DNA from 3 places in the Herminiimonas sp. GW821-FHT09C12 genome. Region 2 is predicted to be linked to each of the others. Evidence: predicted binding sites of a transcription regulator. Region 2 holds the regulator's gene; each other region holds the start of a gene.
The links. The regulator HrcA, encoded in region 2, represses chaperone genes, less so after heat shock. The targets are predictions, from matches to a motif close to TTAGCACTCNNNNNNNNNGAGTGCTAA.
Positions count from the first base shown of each region.

Region 1 (2,273 bases), 150 kb from region 2:
CAACCAGAGTTGCCAATGCTTCGCCTTCGATGTCTTCTGCGATGATCAGCAGTGGACGGCCAGCTTTAGCGACTTGTTCCAATACCGGGAGCAGGTCACGGATGTTGGAGATTTTCTTGTCGCACAACAGGATGAACGGATTTTCCAGAATAGCGGTTTGCTTTTCTGGGTTGTTGATGAAGTATGGCGACAAGTAGCCGCGGTCAAACTGCATACCTTCAACGATGTCGAGTTCGTCGTTCAGGGATTTGCCGTCTTCAACAGTGATGACGCCTTCCTTGCCGACTTTTTCCATCGCTTCAGCGATACGCTCGCCGATCGAATAGTCCGAGTTCGCCGAGATCGCGCCAACTTGAGCGATTTCTTTGGTCGTTGTGCATGGTTTTGCGATCAGCGCGAGTTGTTCAACAGTCGCTGCAACAGCTTTGTCGATACCGCGTTTCAGATCCATAGGGTTCATGCCTGCTGCAACGTATTTCATGCCTTCGCGAACGATCGCTTGTGCCAATACGGTTGCAGTAGTGGTGCCGTCGCCTGCGTTGTCGCTGGTGCGGGAAGCCACTTCTTTCACGAGCTGCGCGCCCATGTTTTGCAATTTGTCTTTGAGTTCGATTTCTTTAGCAACCGAAACACCATCCTTGGTGACGGTTGGTGCGCCGAACGAGCGTTCCAGAACCACGTTACGGCCTTTAGGGCCCAGGGTTACTTTAACTGCGTTGGCCAGAATGTTGACGCCTTCGACCATCTTGGCACGGGCTGCGTCGCCGAAAATTACTTCTTTAGCTGCCATGTTGATTGCTCCTGATTATTCGTTGAGTGACTGAATCACTGAATCCCTACTAGGGATGACACCATTTCGATCGCTGCGGCACGGCCGTCGCGTTCGAAAAACGGCATCACTTTTGTACGATTGCCATGATGTCTTCTTCGCGCATCACGAGAACTTCGTTGCCATCAACTTTGACGGTTTGGCCAGCATATTTGCCGAACAGAACGCGGTCGCCGACTTTAACGTCGAGTGGGCGAACTTTGCCGTCTTCGAGGATTTTGCCGTTGCCGATTGCCAGAATTTCACCTTGATCAGGCTTTTCAGCAGCTGCTTCAGGAATGATGAGGCCGGACGCAGTTTTTGTTTCCTGGTCGAGGCGCTTGACGATGACGCGATCGTGCAAAGGACGAAGGTTCATACAAACTCCTTAGTTTTCAATAGGTTATGGTGATTTGCGGCATGGGCTGCAAAGCGTGCTTTACAGTGCATACATGCCGCACTAGAAAGTTGGTCAGTCGGGGAAAGTTGTTAGCACTCTCTTCCGGTGAGTGCTAAGTATAGGGACGGTTGTTTAATAATTCAAGCGGGTGATGGGAAATATAAAAGTCTGTTGTCAAAATTCATTCAAGTCTGCATTCGCGTCAGTTAGCTCAGAACTTACCCCCATAGGGGAGTTTGCGATTTTGTGTAAGTGATATCTTTGTGACGACAGAGCGGCGTCACAGCGAACATTCCGGCGTAACGATCGCTGTGAGACGCACTTAGGCTCGAATAACTGCTTCGGCAAAAAAACTGTAGCCGGCATTGCGGGCAGTATTGACGGGTAAGGCGATACCTATCGCTTCTTCGGCTTTGCGGCGTAGACGGCGCATTTGCGTATCCAGCCGGCGCTGGTCGTAATGCAGGAAGTCCTCTCCCAATGCTTGCACAATAGCCTGGCGGCTGACGATTTCACCTTGGGCTGCCATCAATGTATGTAAAACGATGGCGTCTTGCTGTGAGAGAGGAATCGCAGATTGCCCTGGTGGTAGCAGGCGGCGGCGGCCGACTTCCAGTATCCAACAACCGCTGGCTTCGGGTTGCGTCAGACGGCGCTTGAGTGCGGTCAGCGTAGCAGCCAGTTCATCGAGATCGGCGGTTTTAGCTAGATAGTAATCGGCACCCTCATCGAGTCCGGCAATCTTGTCGGGCATGGCGCCGCGTGCGGTGAGGACGACGATGCCGATGCGATGGCCTTGCTGGCGCAATTGGCGTATCAATGTCATGCCATCGCCATCAGGCAGTGTCAGATCCAGCACTGCCAGTTGATGGCTGGCGGGTGTGTAGATTTTTTGAAATTCGGCGAGCGTGCTTGCCACATCGACTTCATAGCCGAGATCCGTTAGAAATTCGGCCAATTCCTGTCGTAATACGATTTCGTCTTCGAGCAAAATGAGCTTGTACATTGTGTAAGGATAGCCGATTCCTTGAGAGCTATATCTGAGTGTTTCTGAGCGTTTGCAAA
Region 1 covers NZ_JBWKPC010000001.1:1,849,903-1,852,175, forward strand. Annotated here, with positions in the region: gene groL (chaperonin GroEL) at 1-790, opposite strand, end outside; gene groES (co-chaperone GroES) at 897-1,187, opposite strand; gene AC07N2_RS08770 (response regulator transcription factor) at 1,531-2,214, opposite strand.
Region 1: groES (co-chaperone GroES) is a predicted target of HrcA. The motif match lies at 1,298-1,324, and genes of this name have one in related genera.

Region 2 (2,273 bases):
TTGACGCGCGCCTGCCATCTGACCAGTGAAAACAAGGATCTGGTTGATCAGGCGATGGCGGTTTTTTCTGTAGCACGCAATGCCGTCACACCTTTTGACGATGTCGTACCGGGTTTAAGCAGCTTGCGTCAACGCTTTGCCATCGGCTCTGTTTCCAACGGCTTTGCTGATCTGGAAGCGATAGGCCTGGCGCAGCACTTCCAGACCTCGATCGCCGCCCATCAATTCGGCAGTGCAAAGCCAGGCGCTGAGATTTTTCATGCGGCATGCGAGGCACTTTCAGTTGCGCCGCACGAAGCAATTTACGTTGGTGACGATCCCGCATTGGATATTCAAGGTGCAAAAAATGCCGGCTTGCAAGCAGTATGGATGAATCGCTTTGGACGCACCCTGCCCGAACATATCGTGCCAGACGCAAGCTGCACGAACTTATATGAGCTCGATGCCTGGCTAAAGCGCGCATAATGACAAGCAACCAGACGGACTAAGTCGCAAAAATGGATGAAGATCATCCGTCGTATTTTTTGCACGTAACCTCGTATGCTTGCCGCCCGGCATGGCCACTCATTACAATAGCAACACTATGCAACTCGATAACCGCGCACAAACCCTGCTGAAAGCTCTAGTCGAACGCTATATTGCGGACGGCCAGCCTGTCGGCTCGCGCGAACTTTCCAAGATATCGGGTCTCGATCTATCGCCGGCGACCATACGCAACATCATGGCGGATCTGGAAGAAATGGGTTTCGTTGCCAGTCCGCACACTTCCGCCGGTCGCGTACCAACGCCGCGTGGCTATCGTGTGTTTGTCGATACCTTGCTGACTGTGCAATCCATCGATGAAAGCGCGTTGGAATCGAAACTACAAAATTCGCTGCAAACCGGTTCCTCGCAAAAAATCATTTCCAACGCGGCGCAAATTCTGTCGTCACTCTCCGAGTTCGCCGGCATCGTCATGACGCCGCGGCGCGAATCGGTGTTTCAGCAAATCGACTTTCTGCGCTTGTCAGAAAAACGCATATTGCTCGTCATCGTCGGCCCTACCGGCGATGTGCAAAATCGCCTGCTGCTGACCGATGTCGATTATTCGCCTACGCAGTTGATACACGCGGCGAATTACATCAACCAGAATTACGGCGGATTAAGTTTCGACGACGTACGGATACGTTTGCAGGGCGAATTAAAAGCTTTGCGCGACGATATGACGCGTTTGATGCAAGCTGCGGTCGAAGCTGGCAGCGATGCGATGAATGATAATAGCGACGATGTCGTGATTTCCGGTGAGCGCAATCTGCTCAGCGTGTCGGATCTTTCATCGAATATGGTGTCATTGCGCAAGCTGTTCGATCTATTTGAACAAAAAACCAGTCTGATGCAATTGCTGGATGTCTCCAACAAGGCGACCGGCGTACAAATCTTCATCGGCGGCGAATCGAATCTGGTCCCTATGGATCAGATGAGCGTCGTCACCTCGCCTTACACCGTCAACGGCAAGGTAGTCGGCACATTGGGTGTGATCGGGCCGACACGCATGGCGTATGAGCGGGTAATTCCGATTGTGGATATCACGGCAAAATTGCTGTCGAACGCACTCAGCCACAACAACTAATTCCAGCAAACAAAATACAAAAAGCCATGCCCCGTTACCGGTTGCATGGCTTTTTTATAAATCCCGCAGATTATTTCTTGGCTTTTTGGCAGCTCTTGCAGTGGCCGTACAAAGCCAGCGCATGATCAGCAATTTCAAAACCGTGCTCTTCAGCGATACGGACTTGACGTTTTTCAATTTCCGCATCGAAAAACTCTTCTACTTTGCCGCAATCCAGGCACACCAGATGGTCATGGTGGGAGCCTTCGTTCAATTCAAAAACGGCTTTGCCGGTTTCAAAGTGATTGCGTTGCAGCAAGCCAGCTTGTTCGAATTGCGTCAAAACGCGATAAACCGTTGCCAGACCGACATCTAGATTATCGTTCAGCAACATCTTGTAGACGTCTTCCGCGCTCAGATGGCGTACCTCGGCATTTTGGAAAATATCGAGGATTTTCAGACGTGGCAGCGTCGCTTTCAGACCGCTGGCTTTTAACTCGGATGGATTGTTGGGCATGTTCTTGTTCATATTGAGGATATCTGCCTTATCATATAGCGTTTTCGTACAATTGCTCAATCCCTTGAGATTCCTTATGCAAATGCTGCCCCGCTATTCTAATCGTGCCCCAGCCATCGCTGGTACTTTTTGCCTGTTACTGGCAACCGTACTCACAGGTTGCGCATC
Region 2 covers NZ_JBWKPC010000001.1:1,704,853-1,707,125, reverse strand. Annotated here, with positions in the region: gene AC07N2_RS08135 (HAD family hydrolase) at 1-465, shown strand, start outside; gene hrcA (heat-inducible transcriptional repressor HrcA) at 584-1,609, shown strand; gene fur (ferric iron uptake transcriptional regulator) at 1,680-2,105, opposite strand; gene AC07N2_RS08120 (outer membrane protein assembly factor BamE) at 2,182-2,273, shown strand, end outside.

Region 3 (2,273 bases), 240 kb from region 2:
GACGATGCCATCACCACGCTGGGTGCTAATCCTTTGCCTGATGCCTACGTCGTTAAAATGACGGGCTTTCAAAATGATGGCGACGCCAAAAAAATCACCGCCATCGTTGAAAAGCTGAAGGCACTGAATGGCGTCGAATATGTACAAATCGACTCCGCATGGGTCGAACGTCTGGCGGCCTTGCTGCAAGTCATGCGCTTGATTCTGCTGTTCCTCGCCACCACGCTGGCCGTCGTCGTCGTCGCAGTGGTCTTCAACACTATCCGTCTGCAAGTCATGACGCAACGCGAAGAGATCGAAGTCTCGCGTCTGGTCGGCGCTACCGATTCCTTCATTTGTCGGCCGTTTTATTACACCGGCGCCTTGCTGGGCTTGATTGCCGGCGCGGTTGCGCTGATTGCTGTTGCCGTGGCCCTGAATCCATTGAACGCCGCTATCGCCGACTTTGCCCGCCTGTACGCGTCCGAGTTCCGCTTGGTGCCACTGGACATCGTCGCTACGCTGGTTCTGCTTGCCGCCAGCGCCTTCCTTGGCTTGATCGGTGCGTTATTGTCAGTGCAGCGCCATTTGGCACGTCTGGCGTAATACGAGCAATGTAAGCACCCACTGACGTCGACATTCAGAGCATTCAAAAAAAGGGCCTTTTCAGGCCCTTTTTCTTTCCGTAAAGAAATGTAAAGCTTCATCAAAATCGCAGGTTTTTACGCAACTTCCTTCCATAATTAGGCTCTAATTCCCACAAGAAAAGTGCAATTGTGATCAGATATGCAATAGCATTTAAGCTATGAGAGCAGTATAAAACCCTCATTAGCACTCATTTAAAGAGAGTGCTAATATAGCTCCTGTAAATGATTTTGCTCTATGCAGCAAATCAGCTTCTGAACGAAATTTAGCAAGGAGAACGCATGAAAGCAGCATCTGCATCGACCGCATTGATCCCAAACAGCAATATGCTGGCTTTGGGCTTTTCTGGCGCGCTGGGCAATATTGACGCTTACATCTCGGCGGTCAATCGCCTGCCTATGCTGACGCACGAAGAGGAAATGTCTTTGGCACGCCGCCTGCGCGACGAGAATGATCTCGGCGCTGCGCAAAAACTCGTGCTGTCGCATTTGCGCTTGGTCGTATCGATCGCTCGTGGCTATCTGGGTTATGGCTTGCCGCACGCTGATCTGATCCAGGAAGGCAATATCGGCTTGATGAAAGCCGTGAAACGCTTCGACCCGGATCAAGGCGTACGTCTGGTTTCGTATTCCATGCACTGGATCAAGGCTGAAATGCATGAGTACATCCTGAAAAACTGGCGCTTGGTGAAAGTGGCAACGACGAAGGCACAACGCAAGTTGTTCTTCAATCTGCGCAGCCACAAAACCGGCCTGGACTCCATGACGCCGGATCAAGTGGACGCATTGGCGAAAACCTTGAACGTCAAACGGGAAGAAGTCATCGAAATGGAAACACGCTTGTCCGGTCGCGATATTGCACTGGAAGCGCCTACCGACGATGAAGACGACAAGTTTGCACCTATCGCCTATCTGTCTTCGGACATGCAGGAACCGACCAAGGTATTGGAGTCGCAGCAATTTGATCGTCTGCAAACCGAAGGTCTGTCTAGCGCACTAGGCAAACTGGACCCACGCTCACGTCGTATTGTCGAAGCGCGTTGGTTGGCAAACGATGATGGTTCGGGCGCAACGCTGCACGAGTTGGCAGATGAGTTCGGCGTATCAGCTGAACGCATACGTCAAATCGAGGCAGTCGCTCTGAAAAAAATGAAAGGCTCGCTGGCCGCTTACGCTTAAACCCGTAGGCAGCAGTGAACAAAAAAGGCGCTCCTCGGAGCGCCTTTTTTATGCCTGTCTTCTTTACGTTTTCTCTGCCAGCAGAGTCTTCAGATCCTGCACGATAGGTTCTATGCCCTGCCCGTGCCGTATGAACAAACGGATCCGTCCTTGTTGGTCAAATACATAGCTACCCGCAGTGTGATCGACGGTGTAACTACCCGGTGTTTTGCCCGGTACTTTTTGGTAAAACACTTTGAATTCTTTAGCAGTTTTTTCAGTCTCTGCCAGATCGCCGCGCAAACCGAGGAAGCGTGGATCAAATGCCGGTACGTACTGCGCCAGCAAAGCTGCGGTATCACGCTCAGGATCGACGGTTACGAACAGAACCTGCACGCGGTCAGCATCGGGACCCAGCTCTTTCATCACATTCGACATTTCCATCATGGTCGTCGGACAAACGTCAGGACATTGTGTAAAGCCGAAAAACAC
Region 3 covers NZ_JBWKPC010000001.1:1,467,993-1,470,265, reverse strand. Annotated here, with positions in the region: gene ftsX (permease-like cell division protein FtsX) at 1-585, shown strand, start outside; gene rpoH (RNA polymerase sigma factor RpoH) at 906-1,802, shown strand; gene AC07N2_RS07015 (SCO family protein) at 1,866-2,273, opposite strand, start outside.
Region 3: rpoH (RNA polymerase sigma factor RpoH) is a predicted target of HrcA. The motif match lies at 808-834, and genes of this name have one in related genera.